DNA from 3 places in the Alkalibacter saccharofermentans DSM 14828 genome. Region 3 is predicted to be linked to each of the others. Evidence: predicted binding sites of a transcription regulator. Region 3 holds the regulator's gene; each other region holds the start of a gene.

Region 1 (4,538 bases), on a different contig from region 3:
AAAGTTGAATCCTCTTTTGGCGAAACAGCCCTATCCTCCGAAAGAGCTTGCCTACGACTCTCGTAGAGCTGTTTATTTTCCTCTGGAATATCTTTTATCTTTTCAAGCATCTCCTCTGACTCCCGGCTAAGCACCTTAACTTTATCCGACGCAGGTATTTCGATGCTTTTTTCATCAATGTTTTTCGATTTCAAATTATTTTTGGCTTTCTTTCCGCCAAAAATCAGTACTCCTGCGATGGGTATGAAAATTATATCAAACATTAGATTTAATGAAGCTAGTTGATATATGCTTTCGTATGAAGCATATGCTAAATAAAGCGCCGAGGTCCCATTCAGCACGGCTATCATAAACAAAAATTTATAAAAAACGTACTCCTTTGCGATATAAAACATAAATGGAATTAGAACAACACCTTTTACGGATAAAAGGTATGGCGCAAGTATATAAAAGGACGTCATGTAATCCTGACCCGGATATACATAGCTCATCGCATATAATGAAGACAATAACGACAGGGCAAACAATGAAATAAAAACAACAAACCCCAACTCTAATTTTATCAAGCTCATCTTTTTCATGCCGCATCCCCCTAGATCTATTCGAAACACTGTTTATAATTATTATATTTCAATAAATATCATTGTGCAACATCGGAGGACTTAAGAAATGTCCAAAAAAGCGCGCCTGCCGCTGCTCCTAATGTGTCTATTGCTACATCTTCAATCATCCCGGCTCTTCCTGGGACAAACATCTGATGAACCTCGTCTGTTATTGCATAGGTCACACATATTGCGACGGCTACTAAAAAAGTTTTTATATCCAATTTCCCTCGGGTAATGAAAACTGCATTTAAAACTAAAACTCCCAAAACGCCATAGATGCCAAAGTGAGCTCCTTTTCTGACAAGCAAATGAAACAAATCCTGGTTTAGTTCAGCATTTGGAATCATTGCTGATATCCCATCCAATAAGTATTTCAGGATTCCTCCACTAAGTCTTGCAGATTCTTCTGCCTGTTGAGCTGAAAATAAAAATATTACTCCCATCCAGGCAATTGCCAAAGACCAAGCAAGCCACTTTCTTTGTTTTTCGGTCAAGATAATGCCCCTTTCATATAGAAAAATCTGCAAACTCTGCAGCCTTCGCTACTTTGTCAGCAAGATCCATAGTTCCAGGCCTCCCATATTCCGCAACCGGCACGTAGCCTTTTTTCAGCCCTAAAATCGCACACTCGTAAACGATAGCCGGGATAGGCTTGTTTACTATGGCAAAGCTGGTGGCAAATCTGGAATGGGTGTGGGCTACAGCGTTGATATCCGGTCTTTTCTTGTACAAGGCAAGATGGACCAATAGCTCACTGGTAGGCTTGAGTCCTGTCAATGCTTCAATTACGTTAGCCTCCAAATCTACTATGCAGATATCGTGATAAGTCATCTCTTCTCTGTCGATTCCTGATGGCGTCACAGCAACGTACCCTGTTTCTCTGTCCATGATGCTGAAATTACCGGCACGATGCTTGCAAAGCCCGGACCTTTCAGCCTTTTGGGCGATATCCAATACCTGTTTTTTTACCGATTCCATCATAGCTATTCCCCCTAAAATAATATACTTATACTATATCAGTTCTTTTATTACCTTTTCAAGCCTGATTTTTTGTTCCGGTCTATTCATAGGGATATCATACTGCCAACAGTCGAATACGTCTGCATCTTTTACTATTTCCTCGATCGGCGTCCCTATTACGTTTTTGGAACTGTGATTCTTGGCAGCATTTGCAATGTTTTCAATTTCTTCCTCAGTAAAGTCTTCGCACTCTTCCAAGAGTTCCTTCACCGGCTCGTAAGCATTATTAGCGTGATTTTCTTGCAGACCAGTTATAATCCGGCCGTAGTCGTGAAGTATACATGCTATAGAAGCTATTTCGGAATTAACTCCTCTTTTCTTTGCCAGTATCCTTCCTATAGCTGCGCTGCTAGCCATATGAACTATCTCAAAATCGATAGGATATTCCCTTTCAAAGTCTTTATTGTCGTGTTGTTTGATTTTTTTTAGAAGAAGGCTCTCTACCTTCATGATTCTTTTCAATGTTCATACCACCCTTTATTCAAATATGATTCTCTTTAGGTACAAATGTTATTTTATCAAATATCGGTTGTAAATAGAACTCGCTTTTCATAATATTTTCAGTTATTTTGCAAGTATATTGTATACCTGCATCCCGTATATTTTATACTCGTTTAATTAAATGATTTCACCCACAAATGTACTCTTAAATTCCCATCTATCAATTGACATGAAAATAAAAGTATGATATATACTTTATTAGCACTCCATCTTCCAGAGTGCTAATAAATTCAACAGAACAGGAGCGATCACTATGACTAAAAAAGCCTTTAGGGCGGAATCAAAAAGACTTCTCGACTTAATGATCAATTCGATCTATACTCACAGGGAGATATTTTTAAGGGAGCTTATCTCAAATTCCAGCGATGCCATTGACAAAATCTACTACAGAGCATTAACTGACGAAAGCCTTAAATTCGACAAGGACAGCTACTTCATCAAAATCATTCCAGACAAATCAAACAGGACATTAAAGCTGATTGACACTGGCATCGGAATGACAAAGGAAGAGCTTGAGGAGAATCTTGGCATAATAGCAAAAAGCGGTTCCCTTGCATTCAAATCTGAAAATGAGTTAAAAGATGGTTATGACATAATCGGTCAATTCGGAGTAGGATTCTATTCCGCGTTTATGGTGGCAGACAAGGTTACTGTAATCAGTAAGTCCCCTGACAGCGACAAGGCGTGGAAGTGGGAATCTGAAGGCGCCGAAGGTTATATGATTGAAGAGGCAGAAAAAACTGACCCCGGCACTGAAATCCTCCTTCACATCAAGGAAAATACTGAAGAAGAAAACTTCGACGATTACTTGGAGGAGTACAGGCTCAGAAGCATCGTTAAAAAATACTCTGATTTTATCCGCTACCCAATCAAGATGGACGTTTATACCAGCAAAAAGAAGGAGGACAGCGACGAGTACGACACAATCGTCGAAGAGCAGACAATCAACAGCATGGTGCCAATTTGGAGAAAGAACAAAAGCGATCTTTCACAGGAAGACTACGATAACTTCTACTCTGAAAAGCATTATGGCTTTGACAAGCCATTAAAGCACATCCACTTCACCGTGGATGGTGCCATAAGCTACAGGGCGCTATTATTCATACCTGAAACAAAGCCTTTCGACTACTATACAAAAGAGTACGAAAAAGGCCTGGAGCTGTACTCAAGCGGCGTTATGATAATGAACAAGTGCCCTGATCTAGTACCTGACTATTTCGGTTTTGTAAAGGGCCTTGTAGATTCCGAGGATCTGTCCCTCAACATTTCAAGAGAGATATTGCAGCATGACAGGCAGCTTAAGCTGATTGCCAAAAACATCAAGAATAAAATTAAGAGCGAGCTTTTATCTTTGCTTGAAAATGATAGGGAAAAATACGAGAGCTTCTACGAGTCTTTTGGAAGACAGCTTAAGTTCGGAGTCTATTCGGATTTTGGCACCAACAAGGAAGAGCTTAAGGACCTGATGATGTTCAAGTCTTCTAAAGAAAAGAAATACGCAACCTTGAAGGAATATGTGGAAAGGATGCCGGAAGATCAAAAGTTTATCTACTATGCATCCGGAGATTCGATAGATAAAATCGACAAATCCCCACAAATAGAAGCAGTCCTGGACAAGGGCTACGAGTTCTTGTATTTCACCGAAGAGATAGACGAATTTGCCATAAACGTCCTAATGAGCTATTCTGACAAAGAATTCCGTTCTGTAGCAGGAAAGGACACCGGCATAGAGCCTGCAGACAAGGCCCTTGACGAGAAGGTCAAAGAGGAAAGCGCCGACCTTCTGAATGATATGAAAGAACTGCTTAAAGACAAGGTCTCCGATGTCAAGCTGTCAACCAAGCTCAGAAAACATCCGGTATGCTTAAGCTCTGAAGGTGAGCTGACCATTGAAATGGAGAAGGTATTAAACACCATGCCTGATGGGGGAGGCGTCAAGGCACAAAAGGTTCTTGAGATAAACCCTGACCACAAAATCTACAAATCCCTAATGGAAGCCCTTGCTTCTGACAAGGAGAAGCTTTCCCTTTATACGGACATACTATACAATCAGGCACTGCTTATCGAAGGCCTGCCTATAGAAGATCCCGTTGATTTTGCTGATAAAGTATCAAAGCTTATGGGATAAGAAAAAAACGATGCGGATTTATAATTCGCATCGTTTTTAAAATCCAATTACTTTCCGAGCACTTCCATAAGCTCATCTATGGTTTCTTGAAGTTTTACTCCCGTCAAAAAACTCCTTCCGTTTATCACCGGAACACCGCTGCCTTCGGGTATCTGAGTTGTGCTTACTATAACGTCCGGCTTCAATGTTTTTGCTTTTGATAAAGCTTCTGAAGCCTTGCATTGCACCGTCATGCAGTCAATGCCCTTTTCCTTGCATATTTTTTCGATCTTTTTCGCGACCAC
Region 2 (4,538 bases), on a different contig from region 3:
CCCATTTTATTTTCCTTGTAGCTCATTACCCCAAAGCCTACCATCTGGCAGGCACAACCTACTGTCGCCGCGCCTGCAGCCAGTCCGCTTAATGACAGCATCAAACCTATTGCTGCAGAACTGATTGGAAGGGTTAGGGCGATGCCCATCAGGACAGAAACGATAATCCCCATCGGTATGGGCTGCTGCTCAGTTGCCCACATGATTACCTGACCGAATCCTGTCATAAACGCGGCTATCACAGGACCTACGAAAAATGCGGCCATTCCGCCGGTTATAATAGTTGTTGCAGGCGTTATTATTATGTCCACCTTAGTTTCCTTTGAAACAAGCTTTCCGAATTCAGCACCGACTATTCCCGCTAACAGTGCAGATACCGGGTCTCCACCGATCATTCCGTTGATGGCAGATGCAAATATTACAAGAGGGGGAGCCTTTAGCGCGTATGCTACAGCAACTGCAATTGCCGGTGCAGTCATCGCCCTGGCCGCCGGCCACACTACTTCTGTTAAGAAAGCTATCTTAAGAACTACGCCAATCTGGTTTAATATGCTGCCGATTATAAGAGTGGCAAACAAGGCATAGGCCATAAATCCCAAAGTGTCAATAAGATATCTTTTGACTGTGAACCGTATATCTTTCTTAGCTAAAAAATCATTTATCTTTCCCATCTCCAGCTCCTCAAATAAAATTTAATTGAATAATTCCATCTGTAAATTTTATACCAAGGCATGACATCTGTCAATACAGCTGTATTAACAATAAAAAACCCTGTACCATTTCTAGTACAGGGTAGTTATGTTACATCATTGGCATTCCGCCGCCCATGCCGCCTGGCATAGCCGGTTCGTCTTTAGCAATCTCCACAACAGCAACCTCAGTTGTAAGGAACATTGCAGAAACGCTTGCCGCGTTTTGAATCGCAGAACGGGAAACCTTAGTAGGATCGATGATGCCTGCCTGGAACATGTCAACATACTGACCGTTGGCAGCGTCAAAGCCCATTCCCTCTTCTTTGTTCTTTAGGTTCTCGACTACTACAGAACCTTCCAAACCTGCATTTGCAGCGATTTGTCTGATTGGCTCTTCGATAGCTCTTCTTATGATGGATGCGCCTGTCTTTTCGTCTCCTTCAAGAGTCTCTAAAAGTGCTTCCAAAGGTTTTATCGTATTGATGTAGGCTGTACCTCCACCGCTTACCACGCCTTCTTCCACAGCAGCTCTTGTTGCGTTAAGGGCATCTTCAATCCTGTATTTTCTTTCCTTAAGCTCAGTTTCAGTAGCAGCACCAACCTTGATTACTGCAACTCCGCCAGCAAGCTTTGCCAGTCTTTCCTGAAGCTTTTCTCTATCATACTCAGAATCGGTTTCCGGAATCTGCTTTCTGATCTGGTTGATTCTTTCTTCAACCGCTTCTCTTTGTCCTTCACCTTCAACGATGATGGTGTTTTCCTTGTCGACTTTGATCTGTCTTGCTCTACCAAGCTGCTCTACAGTCACGTTCTTAAGCTCAAGTCCCAGCTCGTCTGAAATAACCTCAGCGCCTGTTACTGCTGCGATGTCAGAAAGCATTGCTTTTCTTCTGTCCCCAAATCCTGGAGCTTTAACCGCTACGCAGTTGAAAGTTCCTCTTAATTTGTTTACCACTAATGTAGCAAGAGCTTCTCCCTCTACATCTTCAGCGATTATAAGAAGCTTTCCGCCTTGCTGTACGATCTGCTCTAAGATAGGAAGGATTTCCTGAATGTTGTTGATCTTTTTATCCGTAACCAAAATGTAAGGGTTGTCAAGGACAGCTTCCATTTTATCAGTATCTGTTACCATGTAAGAAGAAAGGTATCCTCTGTCAAATTGCATTCCTTCTGTGAATTCAAGCTCAGTGTCCATAGACTTGCCTTCTTCAACAGTGATGACACCGTCGTTGCCTACCTTTTCCATAGCATCTGAAATCAATTGTCCGATAGTTCTGTCAGCAGCTGAAATAGAAGCTACCTGTGTGATTTCTTCTTTATTCTCAACTTTTTTGCTCTTAGTCTTAAGCTCGTCCACAACTACGGTGACAGCTTGTTCGATGCCTTTTTTAAGTCCCATAGGGTTTGCTCCGGCCGCAAGGTTTTTAAGTCCCTCTCTGATGATCGCCTGAGCAAGAAGGGTAGCAGTAGTAGTACCGTCACCTGCAACGTCGTTAGTCTTTGTTGCAACTTCCTTTACAAGCTGAGCTCCCATATTTTCAAACTGGTCTTCAAGCTCGATCTCTTTTGCAATTGTAACACCGTCATTTGTTATGATAGGTGAGCCAAAGCTTCTAGATAAAACTACATTTCTTCCCTTTGGTCCCAAAGTGATTTTTACAGTATCAGCAAGCTTGTCCACGCCGTTGACCAGTGCGGTTCTTGCATCGCTAGAAAATTTTAAATCCTTAGCCATTAATCTTTCCTCCTATAAGTTGTATTCAATGTGCTTATTCTACTATCGCTAAAATATCGTTCTGACGCACTATCAGGTATTCTTCTCCGTCAACTTTGAATTCAGTTCCGGAGTACTTGGAAAATACTACCTTGTCGCCGACTTTAACTTCCAATGCTACCTTTTTTCCGTCTAAAACTTCACCGCTTCCAACTGCGATAACTTCACCTTCCTGTGGCTTTTCCTTTGCACTTCCAGGTAATACGATTCCGCTTGCAGTAGTAGCCTCTTCTTCTTTGACTTTAAGAACAACTCTGTCTCCCAATGGTTTCAACATGCTCTAATAACCTCCTTGTACGATAAAGTTTCTTTTTTTATTGTTAGCACTCATTGAGACTGAGTGCTAATTGCATCTATAATGATACAAAATATAAATAAAAATGTCAACATAAAATGCTGACATTTTCCCTTAATTTCAAATCAAATTCATAAAAAAACCAATTAACACCGGCACGAAAACCGCAGGCAGCATATTGCCGAGCTTCAGCCTCTTGATTTTGAGCATGTTTATCCCTATGCCAAAAATTAAAACTCCTCCTACTGCAGTCATTTCCACTATCACTTCCTGAGCCAAAAAGGGCTTGATGAGACCCGACAGCAATATTATAGTCCCCTGATAAACGAAGACGGATATAGCCGAAAGCACAACGCCAATACCCATGGCGGATGCAAAAATCACCGACATTATCCCATCGAGAAATGACTTTGCAAATAAAATCTCGTGATTTCCCTGCAAACCGCTTTGAAGCCCTCCCATTATCGCCATGGCTCCCACGCAAAAAAGCAGGGAAGCCGTCACAAATCCCTGAGTTACATTTGCAGAATTTTTCATTCTGCTCTGAAAGAAGTCCCCAAGATCGTTAAGCTTTTTTTCTATATCAATTGCCTCTCCAATCAGTGCTCCCAACGCTATGCTCGCAAATAATATAAGAGGATTTTGAGTGGTTATTCCCTGACTGACCCCGTAGACCATTATGCTGATTGCCAAGGCCTCCACCATGAGATCGCTGAATCTGTCCGCTATTTTATTTTTAAAGGCAACTCCAAAGATACTCCCTGCTATTATGGCCAATGCATTTACTATATTACCGGTCATTTTACCTCTCCTGTCTCTAATTGATTCTCTCTTGCATAGTAAAACAAATACTGTTGGGCAAAGCCTGCCAAGTCCCCCCACATTTCCCGGGCAATGCTCTTGATTTCATCAGGCTTTGAATCTTTTTTCAGGTAAAGGGCTTCCGTAACTCTTTTTACCCACACATCCACCGGATAGCTTTCGTATTTAGCTCCTCCGTAGAGCAGGACGCAATCTGCAACTTTAGGCCCTACCCCTTTTATTTTCATGAGTTCTTTGGCTCCTTGTTGATAATTCGTTTTTCTGATGGAGCCTATGTCCACTTCACCCAAGTGCACTTTTTCCACTGCATCTATTATGTAACCGGCTCTGTAGCCGCATTTTATATCCCCCAAATCATCACACCCTGATCCATAGATATCCTCAGGATTCGGAAACGTAAAGAGAACTTGGCCTTTATAGTCCACCGGGTTCCCAAAAATGCTGCAGAGACCGTCCACTATTTTTTTAATTCTTTTTATATTGTTGTTGCTGGATATTATAAAGGAGACCAGGGCTTCCCATTCATCTTGAAGCAAGATCCTAATGCCATTGCCGTATTGTGTAGCTTTAATCATATTTTTTTCTGTAGAGACCTTCTCAATTATCTCTCCGTAATCTCGCCTAAGGTCAAGATAATCCATCCAATAATTCTCGAAGGCGTCCCTGTCCGTGCCTCTGAATATGAACCTGTCACCTTTCTGTTCAATTTCAAGTACCCTGCCCCTTGAAACTCCCAAATACCCGTTTTCGTAAACTTTATTCCACCTGAAGCACTGTCCGCACTCAAAAGTCTGCACCAGGTCGAATTCAGTTATCTTGGCTTGGATTTCATTATTTATTACTGAAAAATCCTTTAACAATGTATTTCCCCCACTCGTGAGAATGTAATTTAACAACACTTCTAAAACTTATGTTATAATTAAGCTGATATTTCATAGCATAATACTTTCACAAA
Region 3 (4,538 bases):
ATATTTTCTCTCCTTGCGTTAAATTCAAGGTTTCATCATATCATAAACATGCAACCAAAGCAATTGCCTTGGTTGCGGGTTTAATGCTATTTGTTTTCATCCTCATCGTCTACAACTTCATAATCTGCATCTACTACGTCATCAGCATCGTTTTGAGCCTCTTGTGCTTCGCCTTGCGCTCCCTGAGAAGCCTGTTCATAAAGCTTTTGTGCTATTGGATGGAAGACTTCGTTAAGTGCTTCTGTCGCTTTTCTAATAGCCTCTACATCAGAACCTTCCATTTTTTCTTTCAGGTCCTTAACTGCATCTTCAACTTTTTGTTTTTCATCAGCAGCTACTTTATCTCCCAAGTCCTTAAGAGACTTTTCAATCTGATATATCGTAGAGTCAGCAGTATTCTTAACTTCTACCTCGTCTTTTTTCTTCTTGTCCTCTTCAGCAAATTTTTCTGCTTCTTTTACTGCTTTTTCTATTTCTTCATCACTCATGTTTGTAGAAGATTGAATTACCACATTTTGGGATTTTCCTGTTCCTAAATCCTTTGCGCTTACGTTTACTATTCCGTTAGCATCGATATCAAATGTTACTTCAATCTGCGGGATTCCTCTTGGTGCCGGAGCAATTCCTGCCAGTTGGAATCTGCCCAAGGTTTTGTTATAAGATGCAATCTCTCTTTCCCCTTGTAGCACGTGTATGTCTACTGCGGTTTGATTGTCAGCGGCAGTAGAGAATATTTGACTCTTCTTTGTTGGTATGGTCGTGTTTCGCTCGATAAGCTTAGTGAATACGCCACCCATGGTTTCAATCCCAAGTGACAAAGGAGTTACATCAAGAAGCAATACGTCTTTTACTTCTCCTGCAAGTACTCCTGCTTGAATCGCAGCACCGATAGCTACGCATTCATCCGGATTGATTCCCTTGTAAGCATCTTTTCCTGTAATTTTCTTTACAGCTTCCTGTACAGCAGGAGTTCTTGTTGATCCACCAACAAGGATTATCTTGTTAATCTTATCTGCTTCAAGCCCGGCATCTTTCATAGCGCTTTTAACCGGACCTATTGTTCTTTCCACCAGGTCTGCTGTCAACTCATCAAATTTCGCTCTGGACAAGGTCACGTCCAAGTGCTTAGGCCCTTCCTGTGTTGCAGTAATAAATGGAAGGTTTATATTAGAGCTCATGACTCCTGAAAGCTCGATTTTCGCCTTTTCTGCGGCTTCTTTAAGTCTCTGCAAGGCAATCTTGTCATTTCTTAAATCTACCCCATTTTCCTTCTTGAACTCTTCTGCAAGATAATCAATGACTCTTTGGTCAAAGTCGTCTCCTCCAAGATGGTTGTCACCATTGGTCGCGAGAACTTCGAATACTCCATCCCCTAGCTCAAGTATTGATACGTCGAATGTTCCGCCGCCTAGGTCATAAACCATTATCTTTTGGTTCTCTTCCTTATCAAGGCCATATGCCAACGATGCGGCAGTCGGCTCATTTATGATTCTTAATACTTCTAATCCTGCTATCTTTCCAGCATCCTTAGTTGCCTGTCTTTGACTGTCGCTGAAATAAGCCGGTACTGTTATAACTGCTTTAGTCACCTTTTCTCCCAAGTAGGCTTCAGCATCAGCCTTAAGCTTTTGAAGAATCATTGCAGAAATCTGTTGCGGGGTATATTCTGTTCCATCAATGGTTACCTTATGGTCAGTTCCCATCTCTCTTTTAATAGATGCCACTGTCTTGTCAGGGTTTGTGACCGCTTGCCTCTTTGCAACCTGGCCTACCAATCTTTCTCCATCTTTAGTAACTGCAAGAACTGATGGCGTGGTCCTGTTTCCTTCAGCGTTTGGAATTACAACAGGCTCTCCTCCTTCAAGCACAGCTACGCAAGAGTTAGTTGTACCCAAGTCAATTCCTATAATTTTTTCTTTTCCCATATTCTATTTCCTCCTATCAATATCAGCTTTTTTTGCAAATCTTGACCATCGCTGGTCTGATCACTTTCTCTTTAAATGTGTATCCCTTTTGGAAAACTTCAATAATTTGATCTTCTTTATGCTCATCAGAATCTTCCACCGTAACCCCATGGTGCAGGTTTGGATCAAACTCTTGATTTTCGCACTCTATTTCACTTAAGCCTTCCTTGGCAAGCACGTCTTTGAGTTGAGTCAAAACCATCTTAACACCGTTTGCATATTCGTCTTCAATCTTGCTTTTCTCGAGGGATGATACCGCTCTTTCAAGATTATCCAAAACCGGCAAAAGATTCGATGAAAAATCCTCTAATGCATATTTGTATATTTCATCTTTCTCGCGAATTGTGCGCTTTCTAAAGTTGTCAAAATCAGCTTGGAGACGAATCAATTGGTTTTGAAGGCTTTCATCTTCTTTATTTTCTTCGGCTGGTTTTTCTTCAACCGACTCCCTTTGATCATCTTGAGCCTCTTGCTCCTGATTTTCTTCCAAATCTACCTTTTCGTCATTAAGTGCTTCATCATTATTTTTTTCATTATTCAAAATCATCACCCTTTGCTATTTCTTCTTTGTTCAGTTGCTTGTTAAGTTCTGAGCTTAAAAAGTTCATGACAGATACCACATAATCGTAATTCATCCTAACCGGCCCTACAACGCCAATGCTTCCTATGTTTTTGCCGTTCAAGCTGTAGGTGGCTGTTATCAGGCTGCATTCCTTGAATTCATTAACTGTATTTTCAGATCCGATGATGATGTTTAGTGACCCTTTGCTGACTTGAGTTAAAAGCTCTGCTATCTTATTTTTCTTTTCGATAAGATCTAAGAATCCCTTAGCCTTTACTATATCGAAAAACTCCGGATAATTAAGTATGTTGGTAACACCATTGGAATATACGGAATTTTCCTTCCTATTTAGCAAAACTTCTTTAAACATAGGAACTACTTCCTGTAGCAATTCGTTTTCCTTTAGCGTCAAGTCATTTATCTTTTGGGTAAGGTCTTTTCCAATGTTCTCGAATGAAGACCCTTTTACTATGTGGTTCAATATGTTGTTTAACTTATTAAGCTCTCCGTCAACAACCGTTTTGCTAAGCTTAAGCTCGTAATTTTTGATTATGTTTTCTTTGGTAACCACTACCATCAATACCCTTTCGTCTTCAATGGGCACTAATTGTACATGCTTACAGTTTAGGGTATCCATTTCGGGCAACGATACTATAGATGTATAACTGGTAAGCTGTGCGATGACCTTTGCCGTGTGCTTGATGGCTTTGTCAATTTCCTCAACGTATTGGCTGTATCCATCTCTAATTTCGTTTTTAAGCCCTTGATTCAGATTGCTTATTTTCATCAGCTCATCTACATATAGCCTGTATGCCTTTTGGGAAGGTATTCTTCCTGCTGATGTATGGGGCTGGATTAACAGGCCCATTTCTTCAAGATCTGACATCTCATTTCGGATTGTAGCCGCGCTTATTCCGAGATTATATTTTTTTGCGATCGTCCTTGAACCTATAGGCTCTGCTGTCTCGATATAATCTCTAATTATGGAATTTAAGATTTTTAATTTCCTTTCTCTTTTATCATCCATGTTATCATCTCCATTGTTAGCACTCTTTGACTATGAGTGCTAAGCTAATATTAAAATAACATCTAATCGACCTTTTGTCAATAGGTTCTGAGTATCTTAAAGTTCTAATTAAGACTTGATAAATTCTCCAAATACTCTATTCGCAAAATCCAAGCCTTTTAAGCTTAACTTGATTTTTCCATCCGTCTTTTCCAGCAATTCTTCTTTTATCAGCTTTTCTATCTCAGTTCCGTAGTCATCCCATATTGAAGAAGCAAACCTATCCCCGTAATCCTGACAGTTTACCCCCTGGATTTTTCTTAGACCTAAAAACATAAATTCTTCTTTGAGATTTTTAAGCTCTATTCTTTCTGTTTCTTTAATTACCGACTGAAAACCATTTGCTTTTTCGATGTATTCTTTCATATCCGAGATATTATAAAAACGGCAGTTGTCTGAAAAAGAGTGGGCGCCAAGCCCCAATCCCACATAATCATCTAGATTCCAGTAGACCATATTGTGTCTTGAGCTAAATCCGGGCAGAGCAAAGTTTGATATTTCGTAATGGATATAACCCGCTTTAGCCAAGCTCTCTATTAACATATGATACATTTCTCGCTCTAAGTCTTCATCCAATTTAAAACTCCCTGACAAAGCCTGCTTGTATAAAGGCGTGCCTTCTTCAAGAACCAGTCCGTAACAGGACAGATGTTCAGGCTTTAAATCAAGTATCTTCTTAAGTCCTTCTTTGAACCCTTCCAGCTTTTGGCCCGGCAGTCCCATCATCAAGTCTATGTTGATGTTTTTTATGTTTAAGTTCCTTAGGAGATTATAGCTTCCTTCAAAATCATTGTATGTATGAATTCTTCCGATTGATTTTAATACATCGTCGTCAGTGCTTTGAAGACCAAGGCTGAACCTATTAACGCCGCTTTTTACATAAGAAGCTATCTTTTTTCTGTCAAGAGTCCCCGGATTTGCCTCTATAGTTATTTCTGTATCTTTT

What was found. Region 3 encodes HrcA, which represses chaperone genes, less so after heat shock. Its sites were predicted from a motif close to TGTTAGCACTCNNNNNNNNNGAGTGCTAACA; they were not measured.
Region 1: the regulator HrcA is predicted to act here: its motif matches at 2,323-2,353, upstream of htpG (molecular chaperone HtpG).
Region 2: the regulator HrcA is predicted to act here: its motif matches at 2,785-2,815, upstream of groES (co-chaperone GroES).

What each region holds. Positions count from the first base shown of each region.
Region 1 is NZ_FQTU01000008.1:12,729-17,266, forward strand. It holds gene BUB93_RS06620 (hypothetical protein) at 1-581, opposite strand, end outside; gene BUB93_RS06625 (VanZ family protein) at 641-1,099, opposite strand; gene BUB93_RS06630 (class II aldolase/adducin family protein) at 1,113-1,586, opposite strand; gene BUB93_RS06635 (HD domain-containing protein) at 1,617-2,087, opposite strand; gene htpG (molecular chaperone HtpG) at 2,380-4,254, shown strand; gene BUB93_RS06645 (PTS sugar transporter subunit IIB) at 4,302-4,538, opposite strand, start outside.
Region 2 is NZ_FQTU01000005.1:20,588-25,125, forward strand. It holds gene BUB93_RS04635 (PTS sugar transporter subunit IIC) at 1-671, opposite strand, end outside; gene groL (chaperonin GroEL) at 802-2,427, opposite strand; gene groES (co-chaperone GroES) at 2,462-2,743, opposite strand; gene BUB93_RS04650 (DUF554 domain-containing protein) at 2,882-3,562, opposite strand; gene BUB93_RS04655 (DNA-3-methyladenine glycosylase family protein) at 3,559-4,443, opposite strand.
Region 3 is NZ_FQTU01000001.1:320,696-325,233, forward strand. It holds gene dnaJ (molecular chaperone DnaJ) at 1-2, opposite strand, end outside; gene dnaK (molecular chaperone DnaK) at 87-1,925, opposite strand; gene grpE (nucleotide exchange factor GrpE) at 1,948-2,511, opposite strand; gene hrcA (heat-inducible transcriptional repressor HrcA) at 2,498-3,553, opposite strand; gene hemW (radical SAM family heme chaperone HemW) at 3,662-4,538, opposite strand, start outside.